One region of the Salinisphaera dokdonensis CL-ES53 genome, then DNA from elsewhere that is predicted to be linked to it. Evidence: riboswitches for the same ligand, from Rfam matches in the RefSeq annotation. Region 1 holds a riboswitch; the other holds the start of a gene.
The links. A riboswitch is a leader RNA that binds a small molecule or an ion and turns the genes downstream of it on or off. The one in region 1 is predicted to bind glycine.

Region 1 (12,141 bases):
GGTCGGCGCGAGCATCAGGCGGAGGCGGTCTTTGTCCTCGTCGGCAGCGAGACAGCTCGCCAGCGGCAGGGCATCTGCGACCGTCGGGCGTACGAGCCGGCCGCTCTGTTCGGCGGCGGATTCGGCCACGGCCTGCCAGTGGGCCTGTTTCTTCTCCAGCCGGCTGCCTTCGAGCTTGACCTTGCCGCGATCGGTGAAGACCGGGCGAATGGTGGTTACGCCCAGCTCCACCGCTTTGCCCAAGGCGAAATCCATCCGGTCGCCGCGGGCGATGGCCTGATAGAGGGTGATCGACAGCGGCGATTCGTGTTGCGGCGCGTGCTGCGCGTTCACGACGAGCGTCATGCGTTTGCGATCGGCCTGTTCTACACGGGCGTCGTACTCGTGGCCGTCGCCGTTGAACAGCGTGACGGGGGCGTCGACGGACAGGCGCAGCACTGTGCCCAGATGATGCCGCTTGGCATCGTCGAGCGTGACGGTCTCGCCCACCGAAAGCGGCGCGTCGAGATACACGCGCGGTGTGTGACTGCCTCTACCCACTACAGATTCTTGATCAGGACCGCGGAATTACGCTGGTAGTTGTAGAGCGCGCGCCGCGCCAATGGCAGGGCCTCGAGATCGGCCGCGACGAAACCGTGCTCGACGAACCAGTGTGGCGTCTTCGTGGTTAGCACAAAGATGCGGGCTAGCCCGGCCCGTTTGGCGCGCCTTTCGACTTCGACGAGTAACTGAGCGGCACGATCCTGGCCGCGATAGTCCGGGTGCACGGCGACACAGGCCAGCTCGCCCACGGCTTCTTCGACGTAGGGCATGAGCGCACAGCAGGCCGTGATCAGCCCGTCGCGTTCCATGACCAGGTAATGGCCGATATCCAGCTCGATCTGTTCGCGCGAGCGGCCGACTAAGATGCCGGCCGTGGCCAGCGGTTCGATCAGCGCGAGCACGCCGCCCAGATCTTCGGGCGTGGCGGTGCGGGTGATGTCGTAGGTGTCGGCCGCGATCATCGTGCCGGCGCCGTCGCGCGAATAGAGTTCGCGCAGCAGGGCGCCGTCGCTATCGAAGCTCACCAGATGCGCGCGTGCCACGCCGGCCTGACAGGCACCGATTGCGGCTTGCAGGCGAGCGCGGTCGGCCGCTTCCAGCGGCGCGTCCGGTGCGGCCAGCAACTGGCGGGCGGCCTGCGGGTCGAGCTCGGCCGGTGTATCGGCAAAGCGCTCGTGCAGCGCCGCGCCCGAATGCAGGACGACGAACTTGTCGGCAGACAATGCGGTGGCAGTCGCGGTCGCCACTTCCTCGGCATAGAGATTGAAGATTTCGCCTGACGGCGAATAACCGATACAGGACAGCAGCACGATCGCGCCGCGTTCCAGATGCGCATTGATGCTGGCCACGTCGATCCGCCGTACTTCGCCGGTATGGCCGTGATCGACGCCGCCGGTAATGCCGACCGGACGCGCGGTAACCAGGTTGCCGCTGGCCGTGACGACGCGTGCGCCGCCCATCGGCGTGCTGGCGAGGCTGGTCGACAGCAGTGCTTCGATATCCATCTGCAGGCTGCCGACCGCACGCTTCACGCAGGCCAGTGCGGCGCTGTCGGTTACGCGCACGCCGTCGACGAACTGCGTGGCCACGCCGGCTTCTGTGAGCGCGGCATCGATCTGCGGGCGGGCACCGAACACGATCACCAGCCGCACGCCGAGGCTGGCGAGCAGGGCGATGTCGTAGACCAGATCGGCAAACGCCGGCGAGGCCGCGGCTTCGCCGGGGATATTGATCACGAACGTGCGGCCGCGATGGGCGTGCACATAGGGCGCGCTCGCGCGCAGCGAGGCGACCAGGGCGGCCTGCTGGGCCGGCACGCCGGTGTCTTCGCTGGGCGCGTCGGCACTTCGTAGTGGGGCGGTGCGCGTGTTCATGGACGCATTATGCGTGCGCGGGCCTTATTCGGCGAGACAGAAGCGCTCGACGAGCCCGTGCAGGATGCGCTGCATGGGCTCGACACGATCGAGCGCGAGATATTCGTTGGGCTGATGCGCCTGGGCGATATCGCCGGGGCCGAGGATCACGCTGTCCATACCCATGGCGTTGTAGAAGGCGCCTTCGGTGCCGAAATCGACGGCGGCGGCCTCGTGGCCGGCCAGTTCTTCGCAGGCGGTCACGATCGGCGAATCACCCGCGGTTTCGAACGCCGGCGTACCCGCGAACAGCTCGCGGAACTCGACGCTGCAGTCGCTGCCGGCCAGCGCGGCGTCGACGCGCTCACGTAGCTGGGCGCGCAGATCGTCGATGGTCATGCCGGGTAGGAAACGCAGGTCGATATCCAGACGGCAGCGAGCGGGAATACGGTTGGCGTTGTCGCCGCCGCTGATTGCGCCGAGGTTGAGCGTGGCGTGCGGCACCGGAAAGCCGGCGATGCGTTGGCGCTGGGCGAGTTCTTCGCGTAGTTCACGGATCGCGCTCATTGCGCGATACATGCCTTCGATCGCATTGGCGCCGAGCGCCGGATCGCTGGAATGGCCCGAGGCGCCGTGCACCTCGACGGTCTCCATGAAAATGCCCTTGTGCTGGCGGATCGGCACCAGGTTGGTCGGCTCGCCGATCACACAGAAACGGCCCGGGCGCTGGCCGTGTTCGCGATGCGCATCGAGCAGGGCACGCGCGCCGTCCATGCCGCACTCCTCGTCCGCGCTGACCAGCAGGCTTATCGGGGCGGCGAGATCGCCTGCCGCGTATTCGCTGGCCGCGCCGGCCGCGATGGCAATAAAGCCTTTCATGTCGCAGGTGCCCAGTCCGTACAGCTTGCCGTCGCGCTCGGTGAGGGTAAACGGGTCGCTATGCCAGCCGCTGTCGTCGTAAGGGACAGTATCGATATGGCCGGCGAACACCAGCCCATGCTCGGCGGCGTGCTCGGCCGGGCCGAGTCGAGCGACCAGGTTGACCTTGTCGTCGCGGCCGGGCATGGGCGTGATTGTGCAGTCGAAACCATTTGATTCGAGACGGGCGGCCAGGTCGTCGACCGCCTCGCGGTTGCCGCAGTCCAGCGCCGGGTTGCCGCTGCTGATCGTGCGGTGGCCGATCATTTCGGCAAGCGTGTCCTGCCAGTCCAGTGCTGCCATGTTCCCGATTCCTTTCGTCGGCGCGCGTATTCCCTGAAACGCCGCCATGGTATACCTGCATACAGGCGCGAATTGAAAAAGACGCCGACAGACTTTCATAAGGTCTTGCACGGGTAGATAGACATGAAATCAGGGTCAGCCTTGGCGACAGTGCTGGCGGTTGCGGTGATGGGTGTTGGCAGCGTGTTTGCTGCCGGCGCGCTCCGTACCGCGAGCGCGGATGTCGACCAGCCGCAGCAGAAGATATATCTCGATCCCCAGACTGGCGAAGTGCTCGAAGCGCCGGCCGCGGATCGGGTCGAGTCCCAGTCCGAAGGACAGGGCGCCAGCCAGCGCACGCGCCCGGCCGAGCCGGAGGCGTGGACCAACGACGACGGCGACGAGATGCTGACGCCCGCGCCCGATGCGGGGCCGGCCATGCGGGCCGTGCGTTGTGACGACGGCACGCTGCGTATGGGCCATGCCGAAAGCGCGCCCAGCCAGAGCGAGCGGGAGGCCCTATGCGAACGCGCCAAGCATTGACCGATCGCCGGCTGGGCCGGCGCCTGCATTTTTTAACCGTGCCCGTAGTTGCGGCAGCCATCGCGGCGACGAGTTTCAGCGCGCAGGCAGCCGATATCGTGCTGGTCGTGGGCGACAGTTCGAACAGCGGTTTCAACGACCCGACGCCTGTCGAACCGGTGGGCGGCAACGGGGGCAACACCCTGGGGGCGCAGCGCCGAATCGCTTTTCGCTATGCGGCGGCGATTTTAGGCAGTCGTGTACAGAGCACGGTGCCGATTCGTATCGAGGCGGCATTCGACAGCACATTCGCCTGTGGCCGTAATAGCGCCACGCTCGCCAGCGCATCGCCGGTGACGTTCGTGGCGAACTTCACGTCCCAGAGTCCTCGTGAAGCCAATATCTTCTACCCGCTTGCACTGGCCAACGCCCTGCGTGGTCGGCGCGTGAGCAATACCGTCAACGACGTCACCGCGCGCTTCAATCCGGGGCTCGACAGCAACGCCGACTGCCTGGGCGGCGAGGGCTGGTATTACGGCATCGACGGCGCCACGCCGGACGACCAGCCGAGTTTCGTGAGCACGGTGGGCCACGAGCTCACCCACGGTCTCGGTTTCGTCTCGCTGGTCGCGGTCGCCAGCGGCGACGGCAATCAGCCGGGCCAGTTTCCGCGTTCGCCAAGTGGCACTCGCTATCCGGATATCTACAGCAGCTTTATTCAGGACTTGGAGGTCAGCGGCCAGCCGTTCTGGCCCGATCTCACCGACGAGCAGCGCCGTGAGTCGCTGACCAATACGCCGAATGTGGTGTTCGCGGGCGACAGTACGAACGCAAACGGTGCGCCGGCCCTGACCCAAGGCACCAACCAGGGCCGGGTGAAGATCTACACGCCGGCCGCGCTGAGCCGCTCCAGTTCCATCGCCCACTGGGATCCGTCGCTCGGCCCGGACCAGATCATGGAACCGTTTGCGACCGGCGGGGATACTGTGACTCGCGGCATCGGTTTGTCGTCCTGCGTGCTGCAGGACATCGGCTGGCCGTTGGCGAACGGGACGCGCTGCCCGGACGACAGTAATGAAGCAATCCAAGGCGACATGACCGCTGACGACGTCGAGGTCGAGCAGCCCGTGGAAATGGTTGCCGGCGGTCAGTCCGCGTCGCGTGATGACGACGATGGTGGCAGCGGCGGTGGCGGCTGCACGATCGCCGACAACGCACGATTCGATCCGCTCTGGATGCTGCTGCTCGTCGCCGCTGCCGGCGCGGTGCTGCGCAGGCGGCGTACTGCCTGAGGTCTCGTGCCCGCTGCGCTGCAGCCGTGGCGGGATCGCTGGTATGGCGTCGCGCTCGCCGCGGCTCTGCCTGCGGTCTTTCTGCTCGCATGGCTGACGCCGCTGTCGCTGACGTTACGCTGGCCGGGCATCACGCCGATGCTACTGGCGGTCGTCGTACTGCCGGTTCTCGAGGAGGTTGTTTTCCGCCTGGGCGTGCAGGATGCGCTGGCCGCTCGTCTTCGCGGGCGTATCGGCGCGCTCACCCTGGCCAATGTCTTCACCGCGATCTGTTTCGCGGCCGCGCATCTCTGGCAGCACCCGCCGGCCTGGGCGCTGGCCACTTTCGTGCCGGCCCTTGTGTTCGGCGCGCTGTGGGAACGCCATGGCCGTCTGCTGTCGCCGATCAGCGTGCACGGCTTCTATAACGCTGCTTATCTGTGTCTTCTGGGTGGCTCGACGGGCGTGTCCTGAGGCCCGGCTTTGGTACCATGCGGCATTGCAATAGAGAAGCGCGATGAGTCAGGAAAATATCTTTGAAGCCCTTCAGGTCGGCTTGACCCAGGCCAAGTCGGTCCAGACCCCGGGCGAAATCCACGGCATCCTCACCGGCATGCTGTGTATCGACAATGAAACCAGCGGATCGCGGGCAGTCGAGGACGTGCAGTCCGACATGCTCGACAGCGCGCTCGATGCCTTGCGCGAGATGACGCTGGAAGGCCTGTTCGACCCGGATATGGGGTTCAAGCCACTGCTGCCCGACGACGAGGTCGCACTGGACCAGCGGGTACGCTCGCTCGGTCGCTGGTGCGACGGTTTCCTGTACGGGTTGAGCAACAGCGGCCAGTTCGAGCTCGACAAGCTGTCGCCCGAGATCCGGGAAGTGATCAGCGATCTCACCGAGCTGTCCCGTGTGGGACTGACCGAGGACGAGGCGCAGTCTGAATCCGCCGAGGCGGATTACGCCGAGCTGGTCGAGTATGTTCGCGTGGGCGTACAGATGATCTTTCTCGAGCTCCAGCCCAAGCGCGAGGGCCCGAGTACCCGCGAATCGCTGCACTAGTCACAACACCCGCCGGGCATTTCTGTCCGTGGGCCGGTGTTGGCCGATCCGGGCCGACATTGGCGATATGAAGCCGTCCGTCGGTAGAGAGGATTGAATGAGGGATCAGTCGCATCTGCGCCATCAGGATCGTCAGGCCGATCACGCCGCACGCCGGCGTCGGCTGGCACAGGTGGTCGGCGACGACGGGGTCGCGCTGATTGCGGCGACACCCGAGCGCAACCGCAATAACGATGTCGACTATCCCTACCGGCCGAACAGCGATTTTCGCTATCTGACCGGCTTCAGCGAGCCGGAAGCGGTCGCCGTGATCGCGCCCGGATTTGAAGAAGGTGACTATCTGCTGTTCTGCCGCGAACGCAATGTGGAGCAGGAGATCTGGGTCGGGCGCCGCGCGGGCCCCGAGGGCGCTATGGCCTGGTACGGCGCAGACAGTGCATTCGATATCGAGGATTTCGACAACTGGCTTGCGAAGTTGCTCAACGGCCGCCGGCGTCTGTATCTGACGCTGGGTACGCACAAGGAATTCGAACACGATGTGCTGCGCCGCATGGAAAAGCTGCGCAGCCAGGGTCGCCGGGCCACGCCGCCGAACGAGATCGTTGCGCTCGATCGCATCGTGCAGGAAATGCGGCTGCGCAAATCCGGCGAAGAGGTCGCGCTCATGCGCCAGGCCGCGGCGACCTCGGCCCGAGCCCACGTCGCCGCGATGCAGGCGGTGCAGCCGGGCATGTACGAATACCAGCTCGCGGCCGTGCTGCACTACGAGTTCGAGGTCGACGGCATGACCTGGGCCTATCCCAGCATCGTCGGGGCCGGCGAGAACGCCTGCGTGCTGCACTACATCGAGAACAGTGCCCCGATGAAGGACGGCGATCTGGTGCTCATCGACGCGGGTGCCGAGTATCGCGGCTATGCCGGTGATATCACCCGCACGTTTCCCGTGAATGGGCGCTTCTCCGAAGCCCAGCGCGAACTCTACGACGTGGTGCTGGCCGCCAACCGCGCTGCTATCGCGGCCGCACGTCCCGGCGCGCCGGTGAATGCCGTTCACCAAGCCGCGCTGCATGTACTCGTCGACGGCCTGCTCAAGCTCGGACTGCTCGAAGGCGACGCCGAGGACGTGATCGAAACCGAAAGCTACCAGCGCTTTTTCATGCACGGCACCAGCCACTGGATCGGCATGGACGTACACGACGTGGGCGACTACAAGAGCGATGGCGAATGGCGGCTGCTCGAGCCCGGCATGGCCCTGACCGTCGAACCCGGTCTCTACGTACAGGCGAATAGCGAGGGCGCGCCGCGGCGTTTCTGGAATACCGGCATACGGATCGAGGACGATATCGTGATCACCGACGACGGCTGCGAAGTGCTCACCTCCGACGTGCCCAAGGACGCCGACGAGATCGAGGCCTTGATGGCGGGCGAGACGGTCGGGGCAAGCGCGTGAGCCGCGACTACGACATTACCGTCGTCGGTGGCGGGCTTGCCGGCGCCAGCCTGGCCTGTGCGCTGGCTGATAGCGGCCTGTCCATCGCGCTCGTCGAGGCGGTGCCGTTCGATGCCCCGGCCGACGCGAACATGCAGGCCCGCACCACAGCACTCGCCTGGGGCACGCGCGCGCTGTTCGAACAACTCGGCCTGTGGGCGGATATGGCCCGCGACGCCGCACCCATCAAGCGCTTGCACGTCTCCCAACAGGGTCGATTTGGCACCGTGCGCGTCAATGCAGCCGATTATGGTTTGCCGGCGCTGGGCTATGTGCTGCCCAATCTCACCATGATCGAGGCGCTGCGTGCGCGCCTGGCGGCGATGCCGAGCGTCGATGTCATCGCCCCGGCGCGCTTCGAGTCGCTACAGCGCGACGAGGCAGACGGACGTATCGAGATCAGCTGCACGCGTGAAAATGGCGATGTCGAAACCCTGCGCACGCGCCTGCTGGTGGGCGCCGACGGCGCGCGCTCGTCGGTGCGCGGCGCGCTGGGCATCGGCGCGCGTACCGACGACTATCACCAGCGCGCCGTCATTACCATTGTCGAGCCCGAGCGTGCCCACGGTGGCTGCGCCTACGAACGTTTCACCCCGGACGGCCCGGTCGCACTGCTGCCGCGCACTCGCGAAACCTGCGCCGCGGTCTGGACGCTACCGAGCGAACGCGCTGAGCAGCTCTGTGCGGCGAGCGAAGATGAATTCATCGACGCTTTGCAGGACGCTTTCGGTCAGCGCCTCGGCGCGCTCGAACTGGCCGGCCCGCGCGGCAGCTATCCGCTGGCGCGCGTGCTCTGCGATCGAGCTGCGGTGGACCGCGCGGTGCTGATCGGCAACGCCGGGCACGCGCTGCATCCGGCCGCGGCCCAGGGATTCAATCTCGCCATCCGCGATGCGCTGGTGCTCGCCGCCATGCTGCGCGAACGTCTGGCGGCCGATCCGGAATTCGATCCGGGAACCGCCGATCTGCTGAACGGCTGGGCCGAAGCTCGTCGCCCGGATCAGCATCGCGTGGCCAACTTCACCGACGCCATCGTGCGTGTTTTCTCCAATCGTATCCCAGGGCTCGATCATGCCCGGGGTGCCGGCTTGTTCGGCCTGTCGCTGCTGCCGGCGATTCGCGATGACATGGCCCGGCGCAGCATGGGCTTGGCCTTGGCGCCGGCCAGGACATCATCTAGCGTTCGCGAGGGATCGGCATGAGTACACGCACATCGCGATACGACGTCGCCATCGTCGGCGGCGGCATGGTGGGCGCCGTTCTGGCGGTGGCGCTCAGCCGCGCCGATTTCTCGGTGGCGCTGGTCGAGGCCAAACGCCCGAAGCGTTTCGATACGAACGACGATTACGACCTGCGCCTGTCCGCGATCGCGCCCGGTCCGCGTCGCGTGCTCGACAATCTCGGTCTCTGGGATTCGGTCGAGCGGCGTCGCTGCTGTGCGTTCACGGGCATGAAGGTCTGGGATGCGGGCAGTGCGGCGGAACTGTTTCTGGAACATACGGCGGTCGGCTTGCCCGAACTCGGTCATATCGTGGAGAACGATCTGGTCGTCGACAGCGCCTGGCAGGCGCTCACCGACGTCGATATCTTTTGCCCGGCGATGCTGGAAAGCCTCGCCATCGAGACAGACGCCGTGCATCTGTATCTCGACGACGGCAGCACGATCAAGGCGGCGCTCGTGGTGGGTGCCGAGGGCGCGAACTCGCCGGTGCGTGCGGCCGCCGGTATCGAGACCGCGGGCTGGGCCTATGGTCAGCGCTGCACGGTCGGCGCGGTCACGCCCGAGCGGCATCATCGTCATATCGCCTGGCAGCGGTTCATGGAGACCGGGCCGGTAGCGTTTCTGCCGCTCGCGGACGGACGCTGTTCGCTGGCCTGGCATGCGGACGACGCGCTGGCAGCAGAGCTGGCCGAGCTCGATCACGACGCGTTCTGCGCACGTCTGACCGAAGCCAGTGCCGGCGTGCTTGGCCGTATCGAGCGCATGGATACGCGCGCGGCGTTTCCGCTCAAGTTGATGCATGCCCGTGAATATTGCCGGCCGCGGGTCGCGCTGGCTGGTGATGCCGCGCATGTGCTGCACCCGATGGCCGGGCAGGGCGTAAATCTGGGCCTGCTCGATGTTGCCGAACTGACCGCCGCGCTCGAAGCCGGCCGCGCGGCTAATCGCGATGCGGGCGATATGACTTATCTGCGGCGTTATCAGCGCGCGCGCATGGCCGAAAACCTGATGATGATGGGCGCCACCGACGCGCTGAAGCGCGTCTATGGCAGCGACAATCCGCTGCTGCGCAGCCTGCGCCAGCAGGCGATCGGCGTGGCTTCGAATCTCGCGCCGATCCGCCAGATCATGATCCATCAAGCGGTCGGACTGGCCGCCGACGGGCCGCGATTGCTGCAGTAGCCAGCGATCGGGGGCTTGCTTGGCGCAAGCCGAGCGCGTCGGTATAGTCGGTTTCACGGTCAAGAACCGCGTGGGAGAGAACGGGCTGCGGCCCGTCACCGAAGGCGCACCCGCCCGGAAACGCTCAGGTACCCGAACCACGCGGCCGCCGCGCCATGACGTGCGGCACGGTCGACTCTGGAGAGCAGCCGCGGGCAACCACGGCTCACCGAAGGGGCAAATCTCTCAGGTGCCAGGACAGAGGGGCGACAGAACGAAGCATGGGCTTCGGTCGTGCCTGTTTACTGCTGCTCAACCTGAGAATCCGATGGCCAAACGCACCCCGCTATACGACGCGCATGTCGCGGACAACGCCAAGCTGGTCGATTTCGCCGGCTGGGACATGCCGATCGACTACGGTTCGCAGATCGCCGAGCACAAGGCAGTGCGCGAGAGTGCCGGTATGTTCGATGTATCGCATATGGCGGTGGTCGATATCACCGGCAGCGAGTCACGCGTTTTCCTGCGCCGTGTGCTCGCCAACGACGTGGTCAAGATCAACGAAGACGGCCGCGCGCTTTACACCTGCATGCTCAACACCCGCGGCGGTGTGATCGACGACCTGATCGTCTATCACCTGGCGGGCGAGCTTTACCGGATCGTGGTCAACGCGGCGACCACGGAAAAGGATCTCGCCTGGCTGCACAGCCAGGGCCGCGATTTCGAGGTCCAGATTCAGCACCGCCAGGATCTGGCGATTATCGCGGTACAGGGCCCTCGAGGCCGCGACCTCGGCGCGTCGGTGCTCGATGACGAACTCGGCGCAGCGGCCATGCAGCTCAAACCGTTCCGTGTCGCCAGTCAGGGCGATCGTTCGGTTGGGCGTACCGGCTATACCGGCGAGGACGGGTTCGAACTGGTGCTGCCGGCCGACGAGGCGGTCAGCGCATGGAAGACGCTGCGCGATATCGGCGTGGCACCGGTCGGTCTCGGCGCGCGTGACACGCTGCGGCTCGAGGCGGGCCTGAATCTCTACGGCCAGGACATGGACGAGGACCGCACGCCGCTCGAATCGGGCTTGGGTTGGACCGTAGCGTTCAAGCCTGCCGATCGCGAATTCGTCGGCCGTGAGGCACTCGAGTACATACGCGAGCAGGGCGTGGCCGAAAAGCTCGTTGGTCTGGTGCTCGAAGGCCGCGGCGTGATGCGCAGCCATGCGGCCGTGCGTGCCGCCGACAGCGACGCTGACGAAAAGCAGGCCAAGGGCGAGGTCACCAGCGGCAGCTATGCGCCGAGCCTGTCGCGCTCGATCGGGCTGGCGCGCGTGCCGGCGGAATGGGAGGAGCGCGTCGAGGTCTGCCTGCGCGGCAAGTGGTTGCCCGCGCGGATCGTGGCCTATCCCTTCGTGCGTAATGGCAAGAGCCGTATCGACGACTGAGGGGCTTTCTGAGTAGCCTCTACCGACCATCTGTTAAAGCGCAGCGCGCGACTTCTGCTTAAAGGAAAGCCCCATGAGTGAAATCCCGAAGGATCTGTCCTACACCAAGACCCACGAATGGATCGATTACGACGGCGATGGCACCTGCACCGTCGGCATTACCGACTACGCGCAGTCGTCGCTCGGCGATCTGGTGTTCGTGGAACTGCCCGAGACTGGCACCAAGGTCGGCGCGGGTGATGCGGTTGCCGTGGTCGAGTCGGTGAAAGCGGCCTCCGATATCTATGCGCCGCTCGACGGTGAAATCGCCGAGATCAACGAACAGCTCGAGGATTCGCCGGAACTGGTCAACGAAGACCCGTTCGGAGAAGGCTGGCTGTTCAAGATCAACGTCTCCGACCCGGACGCGGTCGAGAATCTGCTCGATGCCGATACCTACGAAGGCATCGTCGAGGACGAAGAAGACTAGCGCGCTGCGCGTGCCGCCCGCCGGTCGATGATCCGGCGGGGCGGCGTCGCGCAGCCGGAAAACGACCAGCGAGGCACCATGCCCTTCATTCCGCATACCGAAGACGATATCCGGTCGATGCTCGACGCCATCGGCGTAAAAGACATCGACGATCTGTTCGACGAGATCGATCCGCGCCTGCGCGATGTCAGTCTGGATTCGATTCCGACCCGTGCGAGTGAACAGGCGGTATCGCGGCTGATGGGCGAGCGCGCGGCCCGAGATAGCGGCGGGCTGTGTTTCATCGGCGCCGGCGCCTACGAGCACCACATCCCGGCTGCGGTCTGGGAGCTGACCACGCGCGGCGAGTTCTATAGCGCCTATACGCCGTACCAGCCGGAAGCCAGCCAGGGCACCCTGCAGGTCGTCTAC
Region 2 (12,141 bases), on a different contig from region 1:
CGGCTTGTTCCGTCGCCCTGCCGCGGGTGCCGGCGGTGCGTCGTGTTCGCGGGTAATTGCCAATTGCCGGTTGGCGACCCAGACCGTCTTGAGATGTTCGAATATCTCTTTCGGCATCCCCTTGGGCAAGTCAACGAGACTGAACTCGTCCTGGATGTCGATTCGACCGATATTCTTGCTGTCGACGCCCGCTTCGTTGGCAATCGCCCCGACGATATTGCGTGGCTCGACGCCATGCGCGTGGCCTACGTCGATTCGAAAGGTCTCAAGATCGCCGTCGGTGAACGCCGCATCGCGCTTCTTGGGTTTGCTCGATCCGTCTGCGCTGTCGCCAAATTTCGCAGAGCCTGGTTTAGCACCTTTCTTCCCCGCCTCGAGCATCAGCGGCTCGTCGCCCTGAGCGAGATAGGCCAGCACAGGCGCCAGCTCTTCGAGCTCCACGTTGTTCTCGGCCTGATACTCGTCGATCAAGCGTCGGAACGTGTCGAGCTTGGCGCTTTTCAGCGTGTCGGTAATACGCTGCTTGAACCGACCGATGCGCTGTTCGTTGACCTCCGCCATGCTGGGGAGATCCATCGGTTCAATCGACTGTCGAGTAGCTCGCTCGATCGCCTTGAACAAGCGTTTCTCGCGCATCGTGACGAACAGGATCGCATCGCCTTCACGGCCGGCCCGGCCCGTCCGCCCGATCCGGTGCACATAGGACTCGGTGTCGTGCGGAATATCGAAATTGATGACGTGGCTGATGCGTTCGACATCGAGACCACGAGCAGCCACGTCGGTGGCAACGAGAATATCCAGTTGGCGATTCTTGAGCCTGGCAACCGTGCGTTCACGCTGCGCCTGTGCGATATCGCCGTTGAGCGAAGCACAGGCATGACCACGCGCTGACAGACGTTCGGCCAACTCGTCGGTCGCTTTCTTGGTGCGCGCAAACACGATCATCGCATCAAACGGCTCGGCCTCGAGCAGACGCGTAAGCGCATCGAGCTTGCTCGTGCCACCGCCGACAATCCAGTAACGCTGACGAATATTGACCGCGGTCGTCGTCTTCGTCTGGATCGTGACTTCCTGGGCGTCCTTCAGATGCTTCTTGGCGATCCGCCGGATGGCCGAGGGCATGGTCGCCGAGAACAGCGCGACCTGGCGCTCCGGCGGCGTCTGCTCGAAGATCCATTCGACATCGTCGATGAATCCCATGCGCAGCATTTCGTCGGCTTCGTCGAGAACCATCCAGCTGAGCGCGTCGAGCTTGAGCGTGCCCTTCTTGAGATGATCCATCACGCGCCCGGGCGTGCCGACCACCACATCCACACCGCGCTTGAGCGCAGACAGCTGCGGCCCGTAGCTCTGACCGCCATAGATCGGCAGCACGGTAAAGCCACCGATATGACTGGCATAGCGCTGGAACGCTTCGGATACCTGAATCGCCAGCTCGCGCGTGGGCGCCAGCACAAGCGCCTGGGGCGCCTTGCCGCGGCCGCGGCCGTTCTCGCGCAAACGCGAAAGAATCGGCAGCGCAAACGCGGCCGTCTTGCCGGTGCCCGTCTGCGCCTGGCCAAGTACGTCCCGGCCTTCGAGCAGCGGCGGAATGGTGGCTGCCTGAATGGGGGACGGCGTCTCGTAACCGACCTCCGACAGCACCGACATCACGGCATCGGAAAGGCCCAGGTCGCGGAACGCGATCGGGTCGGAGGAATCATCTTGGGAAGAGGCGGACATGCGTTGCCTGCAAGCGCGGGGCGCTGGCGTGCGCCCTAGAAACTGCCGCGCCGAATGACGCGGGCGCATATTCTAACGCGTTCGCTCGGGTAATCGCGGAAAATGCCACAAATTAGTGATTCGAGTCTCCTGGCGCGTGGAGCGGCACGCCATATCCCGCTTGTGGTCCTTCGCGCACGGTGCTAATTAATCCTTCAGGGTGCACCGCCCGTGCACGGGGACATCGCCTGAGATGCTTGTCGGGAATGCCAGAGGCAGCGCCCGTGCGCAGCACAGGCAGGGGGATAGCGAGATGTCGATCGAGGCGCCGTATTTTCCGATTATTTATGTGCGCGGCTACGCCGCCACCGACGGCGAGATCGAAGACACCGTCGCCACGCCGTACATGGGCTTCAACCTGGGCGCGACCAAGAGCCGTCAGGATCACGAAGGCACGATCAACCGCTTCATTTTCGAATCACCGCTGTTGCGGCTGATGAAGGATGAAGGCTATACCGACACCTATCGAGACGGTGACTATGTCAAGGGCGAAGCGCCGGCGCGCAGTGTCTGGATCTTTCGCTACTACGAACAGACATCGAACGACCTCGGCGATGGAAAACGCCGACAAATGGTTGAATTCGCAACGGACCTGCGCCGCTTCATTCTCAGCGTACGAGACAAGGTCTGTGGTGCCGACAACGAAGCCCGCGACCGATTTCGTGTCTATCTCGTCGCGCACTCAATGGGCGGGCTGGTCAGTCGCTGCTATCTTCAGAACATCTGCATTCACGGTAGCGGCGATGCAAAGCTCGACGGCCAGCTCGAACTGCCAGGCGCAAGCCTGGTCGACAAGGTCTTCACCTACGGCACGCCGCACAACGGGATCGATATCCGCGGCTTCAATGTGCCGGACCTCGGCCTGACCCGAGCGTTCGAGGCGGATACCTTCAACCGTGGCGACATGGCGGAGTATCTGGCATTCGACGGCAAACCGGCACGCGTCGACAGCCTGGGCGGCCATTTCCCACCGGAGCGCTTCTTCTGCTGCCTGGGCACCAACTACAACGATTACACGGCTTTTTTCGGCCTCGCCCGCAAAGGCACGGGGCCGATGAGCGATGGCTTGGTGATGATCAGCAATGCGGCAGTCGACCGGGCGCCGCGGGCGTTCATCCACCGTAGCCACAGCGGCGCCTACGGCCTGGTCAACAGCGAAGAGGGCTACCAGAACCTGCGGCGTTTTCTATTCGGCCAGTTTCGCGTGGAGGCGCAGCTTGCTGTCGATGGCATCACCCTGCCCCCGGCGATCGAGAAAGCCGTCGGCGGCCACGCCGGTCGTCATCGAGTGAATGCCGCCTATTACATCGAAACCGAAGCCGCCGTGCGCGGCGCGCGCTATTTCCTGCACCAGCGACGCTTCGACCAGGGCTCGGCGTTGATGAAGAACTACAACGAACTCGTGCACGAGCACGACCCGCTATATCTATTCACCGGATACCTGCACGGCGGCGCCAAGATGCCGGGAAGTCGCGATCGCGCCCTTGCCTTCCAGTTACGCGTCGCGGTTCAGGTGCCGGCCTACGAGATCGACAACGCGTTCTGGTTCGACGAGCACTATCCGGGCGATTACATCTTCGACGACACCCTGACTTTTGAGGTGCGTCTCGGGCAATCGCCCGTGTCGATCAGCTACGGACTGGCGTCGCAGCATGCGCCGCGACGCGCACCGCGCCGTATTCCGAATGATGATCTTGCAATCGCCACGGACGGCACGATGCGCTTCGAGATCCCGCTGGGCTTCGATCCCGCCAGCGCCAATCCGCCCGCACCCGGTTTTTCCGGACGCTTGCTGTTCACTGCGTCGCCCTGGAATATGAGCTAGCCGCGATCTATTGAGCCCGCTCGTCGACCGCGGCCGCAATCCAGTCCGCGGTAAGTGCCGACAGGGTCCAGCCCAGATGTCCATGTCCGGTGTTGTAGAACACGTTCGCGACCTTGCCGCGACCAACCTTCGGCATCATGTTCGGCATCATCGGGCGCAAGCCGGCCCAAGGCACCACATGCTGCGTGCGCACGCCCGGAAAACACTGATTGACCCAGTCCACCAGCGGCTCGATCCGATCGGCGCGTATATCGCGGTTGAAGCCGTTAAACTCGGCAGTGCCCGCGACCCGGAAGCGATCCGGCCCGAGTCGACTACTGACGAGCTTGGTCTCGTCGTCGAGCAGGCTGACTTCCGGCGCAGCCTCGCGTGATGCCTGGTCAGAGAGATCGACGGTGATCGAATACCCCTTCACCGGGTACACGTTCACACGGTCGCCCAGTTGGGCCGCCATGTCCCGACTCCCCGTGCCGGCACAGATCACGACATTCTCGAATTCCGTTGTGTGTCGGTCATCGGGCAGGTCGTTTTCGTAGGCCGTTACGTGAACGCGCTGACCATCCGTGCGTACGCTCTCGACCGTGTGGTTATAGCAAAAGCGTACGCCGTGGCGTTCCGCCGCAGCGGCGAGCCCATTGGTGAATTTGTGAATATCCCCCGTGGAGTCGCTTTCCGTGAAGAACCCGCCGTAATATTCACCGGCAAGCGTCGGCTCGATGGCCCGCATTTCCTCAGGGGTAACCGGCTGGCGGTCCAGGCCACCGGCGGCCAGCAGCTTGGATACCTTTTCCGCATGCCGGTATCCCGAGCGATTGCGGTAGATATGCAGAATGCCCTTGCGCTTGACGTCGAAATCGACGTTTTCGCGCTCGGCCCAGGAGAACAGGTAGTCGCGTGCCTCGATCGCCATGCGGGCGGTTTCGGTCGTGTTCTGCTGGTACTGCGGTATGGCCGCCATGAACTCCAGAAACCAGGAGAACTTGTGCCAGGAAGGCTTCGGGTTGACGAGCAACGGCGCGTCGTTGCGGAACATCCACTTCAGGCCCTTGAAAATCATCGGCCAGTGGTTCCATACCTCGGCATTCGAGGCCGACAGCTGCCCACCGTTCGCGAACGACGTTTCCATCGCCGCATAACGGTTGCGGTCGTAGAGGGTGACGCCGTAGCCGCGGGTAATCAGTGCGTAGGCCGTAGTGACGCCGGTGATGCCGCCGCCAATGACTGCGATCTGGTTCATGACTCTCTATCCGATAACGTCGAGCGTTTGAATCCCTGCACACACCGCGCAGAAAGTGCCCCTCCGTTTCTGGACCTGAGAGATTCGCGACTCGGCTAAATGCGAAACGCTTGCTCCTTCGGTGTGCCGGCGGACGAATGCACCGGCAGCTCTTCGGAAGATGGGGTGATACCGGTCCCTGGTGCCTGAGAGTTTCCGGGGCGGTTGCTCCTTCGGCGCCGGTTCCGCAGAACCGAGCTCTCCCGATATCACACGCTGTTTGTGTACCGTGGTCACACAGATGAACTTGTGACCACCGGTCGCTGCATTTCCCTGGGCATCGACCGGGAGTCAAGAATAACACGAGCGGGCCAAAGGGCATGCAGCCAGAAGTGATGTATCAAGCGGCTTACAGCGAATTCGATACCGATGAACGCTGCGCGATTCTGGAAGTCTCCAACCACCCGGGCGACCCGGCGGTCTCCATCGCCCGAGCGCGGGTCGCGCCCGGGGTCACCACGGCATGGCATCGTCTGCGCAACACCGTGGAGCGCTACCTGATCGCGAGCGGCACCGGCACGGTGGAAATCGGCGACATGGCGCCCGCGCAAGTCGCCCCCGGCGATGTAGCACTCATCCCGGCCGACACGCCGCAGCGCATTCACAATACCGGCACGCAGGATCTGATCTTTCACGCGATCTGCTCGCCACGATTTCGACCCGACTGCTACGAGTCGCTGGAATGAAATCAGGCGGGGTCAGCGTCATTCGTATTTCATACGGCGCACAACCAGCCGAAGTCGATTGACGCCCTATCTTTTGCAACCGGGCACGAGCAAATCGAGCCGTACAACGCGGCGCGTGACGCTAGCCCACCACGCGATCGCGGCCCTCCGCCTTGGCCTTGTAAAGACGCCGGTCTGCGTTCGCGAATACGCTACGAAAATCCAGCCCGTCGCGGCCGAGCTCCGCGATGCCGATACTGATCGACAGCGCAATCTCCTGCCCCCGATAACGACACGCCCGCAGTCGAACACGCTCGCAAAGCATGTTCGCCACCGGCCGGGCATAGTCGATATCGGCGCCTGAAAGCAGGATACCGAACTCTTCGCCACCCAGCCGCCCGGCGACATCCGTCTTGCGGATACGCCCGGCCAGGATGTCGGCCACAAAACACAGTGCGACATCTCCGGCATCGTGACCATAGTCGTCATTGACGCGCTTGAAGTGATCGACGTCGACCACGAGCAGCGAAACCGGCGTCTTATGGCGTAGAAACCGCTGGCGCTCCTGGGCGAATACGTCGCGAAAGCGCGAACGATTGGCCAGGCCCGTCAATGGATCCACCAGTGCCAGGCGTCGCAGCTCGGCTTCGGTGCGCTCACGGCTCGCCTCGTACACATGAGAGAAGCCAGCGATAGCGATCGCACAAAGTATGACGTGCACAACCTCGATCAAGCCCGGCATTCCCGGGGTCACCTCGAACTTGCGCGCCAGAATCACCCCGGCGCAGCCCATGAACACCATCGCCACGACCATGCCCTGCCATCGCCCGAGCAGCAGGTGCGACAGCAAAGGCACGAGCAGCACCCACACAAACACCGTGGCGCCGTTTTCTGGCGATGCGAGCGCATACATCATCACGATGAAGAACGGCACGATGAAGAGCAGGCTGCGAGGCCTCAGGCGTTCGATTTCCTGAAGCACGTACAGCAACAGCGCGGCATAGGCGACAAGACAGAGCTCGGCCACTGCCAGCCAGATATCACCGACATAGAAATGCAAGGCGGCGAAACACAGTACCGCGGAACAGGTAAACCACAGCAACGCCCGCAGCACGGCGCGCTGGTGCGGGCTGACCTCTCGGCTGCGGAACGAGTATTGCGGGTCAGCCATGGGTTAGCGCGTCACCTTGCCGCAAGGCGGCTCAATATTTTCGACGCGACAGGAGCCGGCAGCAGACCACTTCATCACATCGTCATGCACGTTGGCGTACCCGCGATGATCCCCCGCATATGTCGTCGTACCAGCCAACGCATTCTCCCCAGGGCACGAATCGCTGCAGCCGACTGGTTGCGCGCAACTCCAATGAATTCCCCGATTCTGGTTATAAAGACAATCAAACAACCTGTCGACGCTTCTTTCGCAGTAGCCACACGGCCCGTAAATGAATTGCCCGTTCAGGTTTTCTTCAACACGCATGCGCATCGTCGCGATATCTATGGCCAAGAAACTGATCGCATGTATATTCCGGTCGATTAGTGTCCTTAGGTCCCTGACTTCGCCACGCAAGTCGCGGCGTCCCACAGGCGCCCGCTGCCAAGAAGCTGCGGACATCTACCGACCGGAATGCGGCGCCTATACAGTGGGCGTGCGCCAGAATCCTGGCCACGCACGACCACGCTGGCGGCCTTGGTGAGCTATCCATAGCCATACCCGCGCTGGTTCAATAAGCGTCTGATACACCCTATCGGCCGTGCGCGTGAAAACCACTGCGGCCACGCGCGGTCGACGCGTGAGCGGGCAAACCTAGTCTTCGGCCCGACCTCTGGAATATTCGCCGATCGGTCAATAGTGGATGGTGGTTAACGCTTGGCCACGCCTGGCCGTCGCGGGCATGCCAGCTCAGGGCTGGCTCGTGCCGAGCGTCCGCGCTTGGTGTAAGTTGGTAAGCGATTTTCCGACATCGACCCACTGTTTCTTAAAGGACTTGGACACCCCATGATCAACGCAGCCGAAGCGATCGAGCGCCTCAAACTGGGCAACCGACAGTTCATGGATAATATCCAGAACGAGGCCACGCTGAGCAAGTATCCGCGCCCCGCCGAACTGGTCCGAGAGCAGGAACCGTTCGCTATCATCCTGGGTTGCTCGGATGCCCGTGTGCCGGCGGAAATTGTATTTAATCAGGGGCTTGGTGATCTTTTCGTTATCCGTGTTGCCGGCAACATCGTTGCGCCGACTCAGATCGGCAGCATCGAGTTCGCAGCGGCCAAGTTCGGCACCCCGCTGGTTGTCGTACTCGGCCACACGCAATGTGGCGCCGTCACCACAACACTCGACGAGCTGCAACAACCGACCGAGAATCAGTCACCCAATCTGCGAACCATCGTGGACCGCGTTCGACCGTCGGTAGAGCAGCTCCTGGAGACCGACCTAGCCAGCGATCGCCATGCGTTGATCCGCGCCGGTGTGCGGGCCAACGTGGCCAAGTCGGTACAACGGCTCCGGAATGGCTCGGACATTCTCGAGCAGCTGATCACCGACAAGCAGCTCACCATTATCGGCGCGGAATACGCGATCGAGACGGGCGAAGTGGTGTTTCTGGACGAGTATGTCGAAGACTGATCGACACTCGATCTTTTCGCTCACACGACCATCCACCTGATTACCAACGCGGTCGCTGAGCTTGCGACCGCGGACAGCTTGGCCATACCCGGTAAGCCGGCTACTCTCGGTCAAATGCAGTTAGCAGCCTCCGACAAGCGCTGCCCGGGATCTAGCCGACCTGTCTAAAACAACGAGGAGAACAACAATGAAATTACTATCCAGTCTTGCGGCGATGGCGCTTCTGTTTGGCTCGACCGGCGTGACCGTTGCCGCCGACTCAATAGATGGCCTCGTGAAAACCGAAAGCCCGTATCCGGTAGCCGAGACAGTCCAACGCTTCGAAAAGATCGCAAAAAAGAAAGGTCTGACGATTTTTGCGACTGTCGAGCATGCCAAGGGCGCTGAGAAGGTCGACATGACGCTGCGCCCCACCACCGTCGTGATCTTTGGCAACCCGAAGGGCGGTACGCCGTTCATGCAATGCGCGCAATCGATCGGTATCGATCTGCCGCTGAAGGCGCTGGTCTGGGAAGATGCAGACGGCCAGACATGGATGGGTTACAACGACCCGGCCTACATCGCCGAACGTCACGGTGCCTCCGACTGTGCCGCGGCACAGCCCATCAGCAAGGCCCTCGCTGGTCTGACCAAGGCAACGGTCGCCGAGAAGAGCGGCGGCTAAAGCGCCGTCCGACAATCACGACACAACAAATAACAAGCCGCGTCACGAACGCGGCATTTTCATGCGATCAGGAGATCGACCATGGCTGAAGGTTCCCCCAGACTGCGTACGGTATCCGGGCTCAGCGACGCGCCGCCGTCGTTGTCCCAATCCGCGCTCGTGCTTATTGATTGCCAGAACACCTATCGGGAAGGCGTGATGCAGCTCGTCGGTGTCGAGGCCGCGCTATCGCGCGCTCAGACTTTGCTCATGCGTGCACGCGATGCGGGAATTCCCGTGTTCCATATCCGTCACGACGCGGGCGCCGGCTCACCCTATGATCTGGATACCGCGCTGGGTCAGATCTCCGACGAGGTCGCGCCGCGTGACGGCGAGTCGGTGATCACCAAGACACACCCGAATGCGTTCGTGAACACCGATCTGCACGACCAGTTGCAGAAGGCCGGCGCAAGCCAGCTGGTACTTGGCGGATTCATGACCCATATGTGCGTGAATTCCACGGCCCGGGGTGCTTTCAATCAGGGGTACGCGCCAACCGTGGTCGCCGCTGCAACCGCAACTCGCGACCTGGCTCGTGGCGATCACGTGACCCGTGCCGCCGATCTGCACGAAGCCAGCCTGGTGAGCATTGCCGACCTGTTCGGCGTCGTCGTAGACGACGTCGACGATCTACCCGGCTAGAAATTCAGCCCGCTAACGCCGAGGCGCCGTTCAACTGACCTGCTCGAGCGCCTCGGCAAATCGCGTCACGGTACGGTCGACATTCTCGAGTTTGTCCAAGCCGAACAGACCGATCCGGAACGAGTGAAAGTCGTCGCCCTCGTCGCACATCAGGGGCACGCCGGCTGCAATCTGCACGCCGGCTTCCCGAAAGCGCTGACCTGACTGGATCTGCGGGTCGTCAGTGAAGCTCACGACAACCCCCGACGCCTGGAAGCCCTCGGCCGCCACACTGCGAAACCCCTTCGCCTCGAGCCGTTCGCGCACCGCGCGTCCCAGCGCGAACTGGCGTTCCTTGGCCGCGTCCAGGCCGAGCGCCTCGGTCTCTTTCATCATCGCCAGCAGCCGGGTCAGGCCGTCGGTCGGCATGGTGGCGTGGTAGGCGTGCTTGCCGGCCTCGTAGGTTTCGATGATCTGCAGCCACTTGCGCAGATCGCAGGCATAGCTGCTGCTGGTGGTCGATTCGATCCGCTCACGGGCCGTTGCGCTCAACATCACCATCGCGCAGCAAGGTGAACTGCTCCACCCCTTCTGCGGCGCGCTGACCAGCACGTCCACGCCGCAGGCCTCCATATCGACCCAATGGGTACCGGAAGCGATGCAATCGAGCACGAACAGGCCATCGTGCTCGTGCACCGCATCAGCAATCGCACGCAGATAGTCGTCGGGCAGAAGCATGCCGGCCGACGTCTCGACATGCGGCGCGAAAACGACAGCGGGCTTTTCCTCGCGGATACGTGCGACGACCGTCTCCACCGGCGCCGGGCGAAACGGCGCCTGCGCGCCTTCGCCTTCGCGTTGTGCCTGCATCACCGTCGAGCTTCGAGCGATATCGCCCATCTCGAGTATTTGGGTCCAGCGATAGCTGAACCAGCCATTACGGATGATCAGGCAATGTTGGCCGCCGGCAAATTGACGCGCCACGGCTTCCATACCGAAGGTACCGCTGCCCGGTACGATCACACAGGATCGCGCGCGATAGACTTCCTTCAACCGTTCGGAGATTCCATTCAGCACGTCCTGAAAACGTACCGACATGTGATTGAGCGAACGATCCGTATAAACGACCGAATACTCGAGCAACCCGCCCGGGTCGACCGGCGACCATGAGTCCGTCATGTGCTCCACCTGAGTGTCTGCGCGTCAAAGCACTTACTGTCGCATAAAACAGTGACGTCGCCGGTAGCGTCGCACCGATAAAGGTTCTAGCGGCCTGTATGCTGAGGGTATGCGCGACGAAACCAAACCATGAATCTGCTGGCTCACCTGTTGCTCGCAGACCGCAGCAATACATCTTTCGCGGGCCAGATCCTTGGCGACGAGATCAAAGGCTGGCTCGACGATCGTTTTGCGCCGCGTACGCGGCACGGGATCAAGCTTCATCGCGCCATCGACCGCCACAGCGACGACCATGCCCTCCATCGCACACTACGCCAGCGCTTCAATCCGCCGCTGCGTCGCTATGCCGGCATCGTTGTCGATATCGGCCTCGATCACGCGCTGGCGCGGCAATGGCATCGTTTTCACGACGAGTCGCTGCCCGTCTTTGCACGCCGCGCGCAGACGCGCGTAATCACCGAATGGCCAGACGACGCGCCCTTCAGTGCCGACCGTCTCCGCGGGCTATCCAGCGTATTGGTCGGTTATGCGCAGCCGGAGGGAATAAAACGAGCGCTCGACTCGGTCAAGCGGCGATTGCGTCGCCAAAATCCGGTTGGGGACGCGTTGCCCGAACTGCTCGCACTCAATGAGGCTTTCGACGCCTCGATCGCGCCGCTACTTGCAGAGCTTGAACAGGTCGTTCGCGAACTCGACAGCGAGCGGAAATAGCGCCGTCGCTCAGGCGGTGTCTTCCCAGTTCTTCTCGAGCGCTCGACGAACATCGATATCGCGCATCGATCGAATATTCGGTTTCTCGATCTCTTTGGCAATGTAGCGCGCGACGAAGCGGCGCAGCTCTCCATCCACGTCCGCGACCCCATCCAGTACCGAGGCACGCAGTCCCTGGGCCTCGATTTTCACTTCGACATCCTTCTCGCTCGGTGCGGGAATATCGATGAATACATGCAGGGGACGTTTCGCGCGCGCCGTCAACGACAGCTTGGCGCGTAGATCCGCACGAAAACGGTGATCGTGAGCCGCAAGACGCACAGTCAGCTCGAGATAGATCGGGATGACGACCGAAAACTGAATCAGATCGCCTTCTACTGACGAGACCGAAGGCTCGCGTATTTCCCCCTTTGCCTTGATGCTGGCCAGCCCCGCCGGGCCGACATTGCGGGGCCCGAAGTCGATCGCATTACCCGTCAGGCTCGCTAATGCAGCCTGGATACGATCCGTCGTAACCGCCGTCTCAAAAAAGTCGCGCCCGAAAGCCTCATACGAATACTCGGTACGGGATTCCGGACTAGGCGCGTCGGGGTTGTGAGTCATGGCGGGGGTGGTTGGAACGCTGCTCGCCATTGTGCCCGCGCCAACCGACTGGGGCCAGTTGCAGGCCGCCGCATCGGTTGGCGCGCTTGGCAGCTATCGACGGATACGGTTGTCCGCGTCGGTAAACCCCTGCAGCGAAACAGTCAGGTCCATGCGCTCGCCCTGCGGATCAAT

Region 2: it holds a riboswitch for glycine, as region 1 does, so the genes downstream of both, SADO_RS12925 (D-amino acid dehydrogenase) here and gcvT (glycine cleavage system aminomethyltransferase GcvT) in region 1, are expected to answer to the same signal.

What each region holds. Positions count from the first base shown of each region.
Region 1 is NZ_APND01000001.1:646,122-658,262, reverse strand. It holds gene SADO_RS03000 (16S rRNA (uracil(1498)-N(3))-methyltransferase) at 1-540, opposite strand, end outside; gene argA (amino-acid N-acetyltransferase) at 540-1,916, opposite strand; gene argE (acetylornithine deacetylase) at 1,941-3,116, opposite strand; gene SADO_RS02985 (hypothetical protein) at 3,240-3,638, shown strand; gene SADO_RS02980 (JDVT-CTERM domain-containing protein) at 3,617-4,909, shown strand; gene mrtJ (JDVT-CTERM system glutamic-type intramembrane protease MrtJ) at 4,916-5,362, shown strand; gene SADO_RS02970 (UPF0149 family protein) at 5,406-5,951, shown strand; gene pepP (Xaa-Pro aminopeptidase) at 6,049-7,401, shown strand; gene ubiH (2-octaprenyl-6-methoxyphenyl hydroxylase) at 7,398-8,642, shown strand; gene SADO_RS02955 (UbiH/UbiF/VisC/COQ6 family ubiquinone biosynthesis hydroxylase) at 8,639-9,844, shown strand; glycine riboswitch at 9,906-9,990, shown strand; glycine riboswitch at 10,012-10,095, shown strand; gene gcvT (glycine cleavage system aminomethyltransferase GcvT) at 10,152-11,261, shown strand; gene gcvH (glycine cleavage system protein GcvH) at 11,335-11,730, shown strand; gene gcvPA (aminomethyl-transferring glycine dehydrogenase subunit GcvPA) at 11,809-12,141, shown strand, end outside.
Region 2 is NZ_APND01000004.1:104,958-117,098, reverse strand. It holds gene SADO_RS12935 (DEAD/DEAH box helicase) at 1-1,722, opposite strand, end outside; gene SADO_RS12930 (esterase/lipase family protein) at 2,015-3,586, shown strand; gene SADO_RS12925 (D-amino acid dehydrogenase) at 3,594-4,823, opposite strand; glycine riboswitch at 4,986-5,078, opposite strand; gene SADO_RS12920 (cupin domain-containing protein) at 5,183-5,548, shown strand; gene SADO_RS12915 (GGDEF domain-containing protein) at 5,670-6,698, opposite strand; gene SADO_RS12910 (carbonic anhydrase) at 7,524-8,150, shown strand; gene SADO_RS12905 (DUF302 domain-containing protein) at 8,338-8,814, shown strand; gene SADO_RS12900 (cysteine hydrolase family protein) at 8,896-9,495, shown strand; gene SADO_RS12895 (aminotransferase class V-fold PLP-dependent enzyme) at 9,526-10,653, opposite strand; gene SADO_RS12890 (acyl carrier protein phosphodiesterase) at 10,783-11,364, shown strand; gene SADO_RS12885 (hypothetical protein) at 11,374-11,997, opposite strand; gene SADO_RS12880 (invasion associated locus B family protein) at 12,061-12,141, opposite strand, start outside.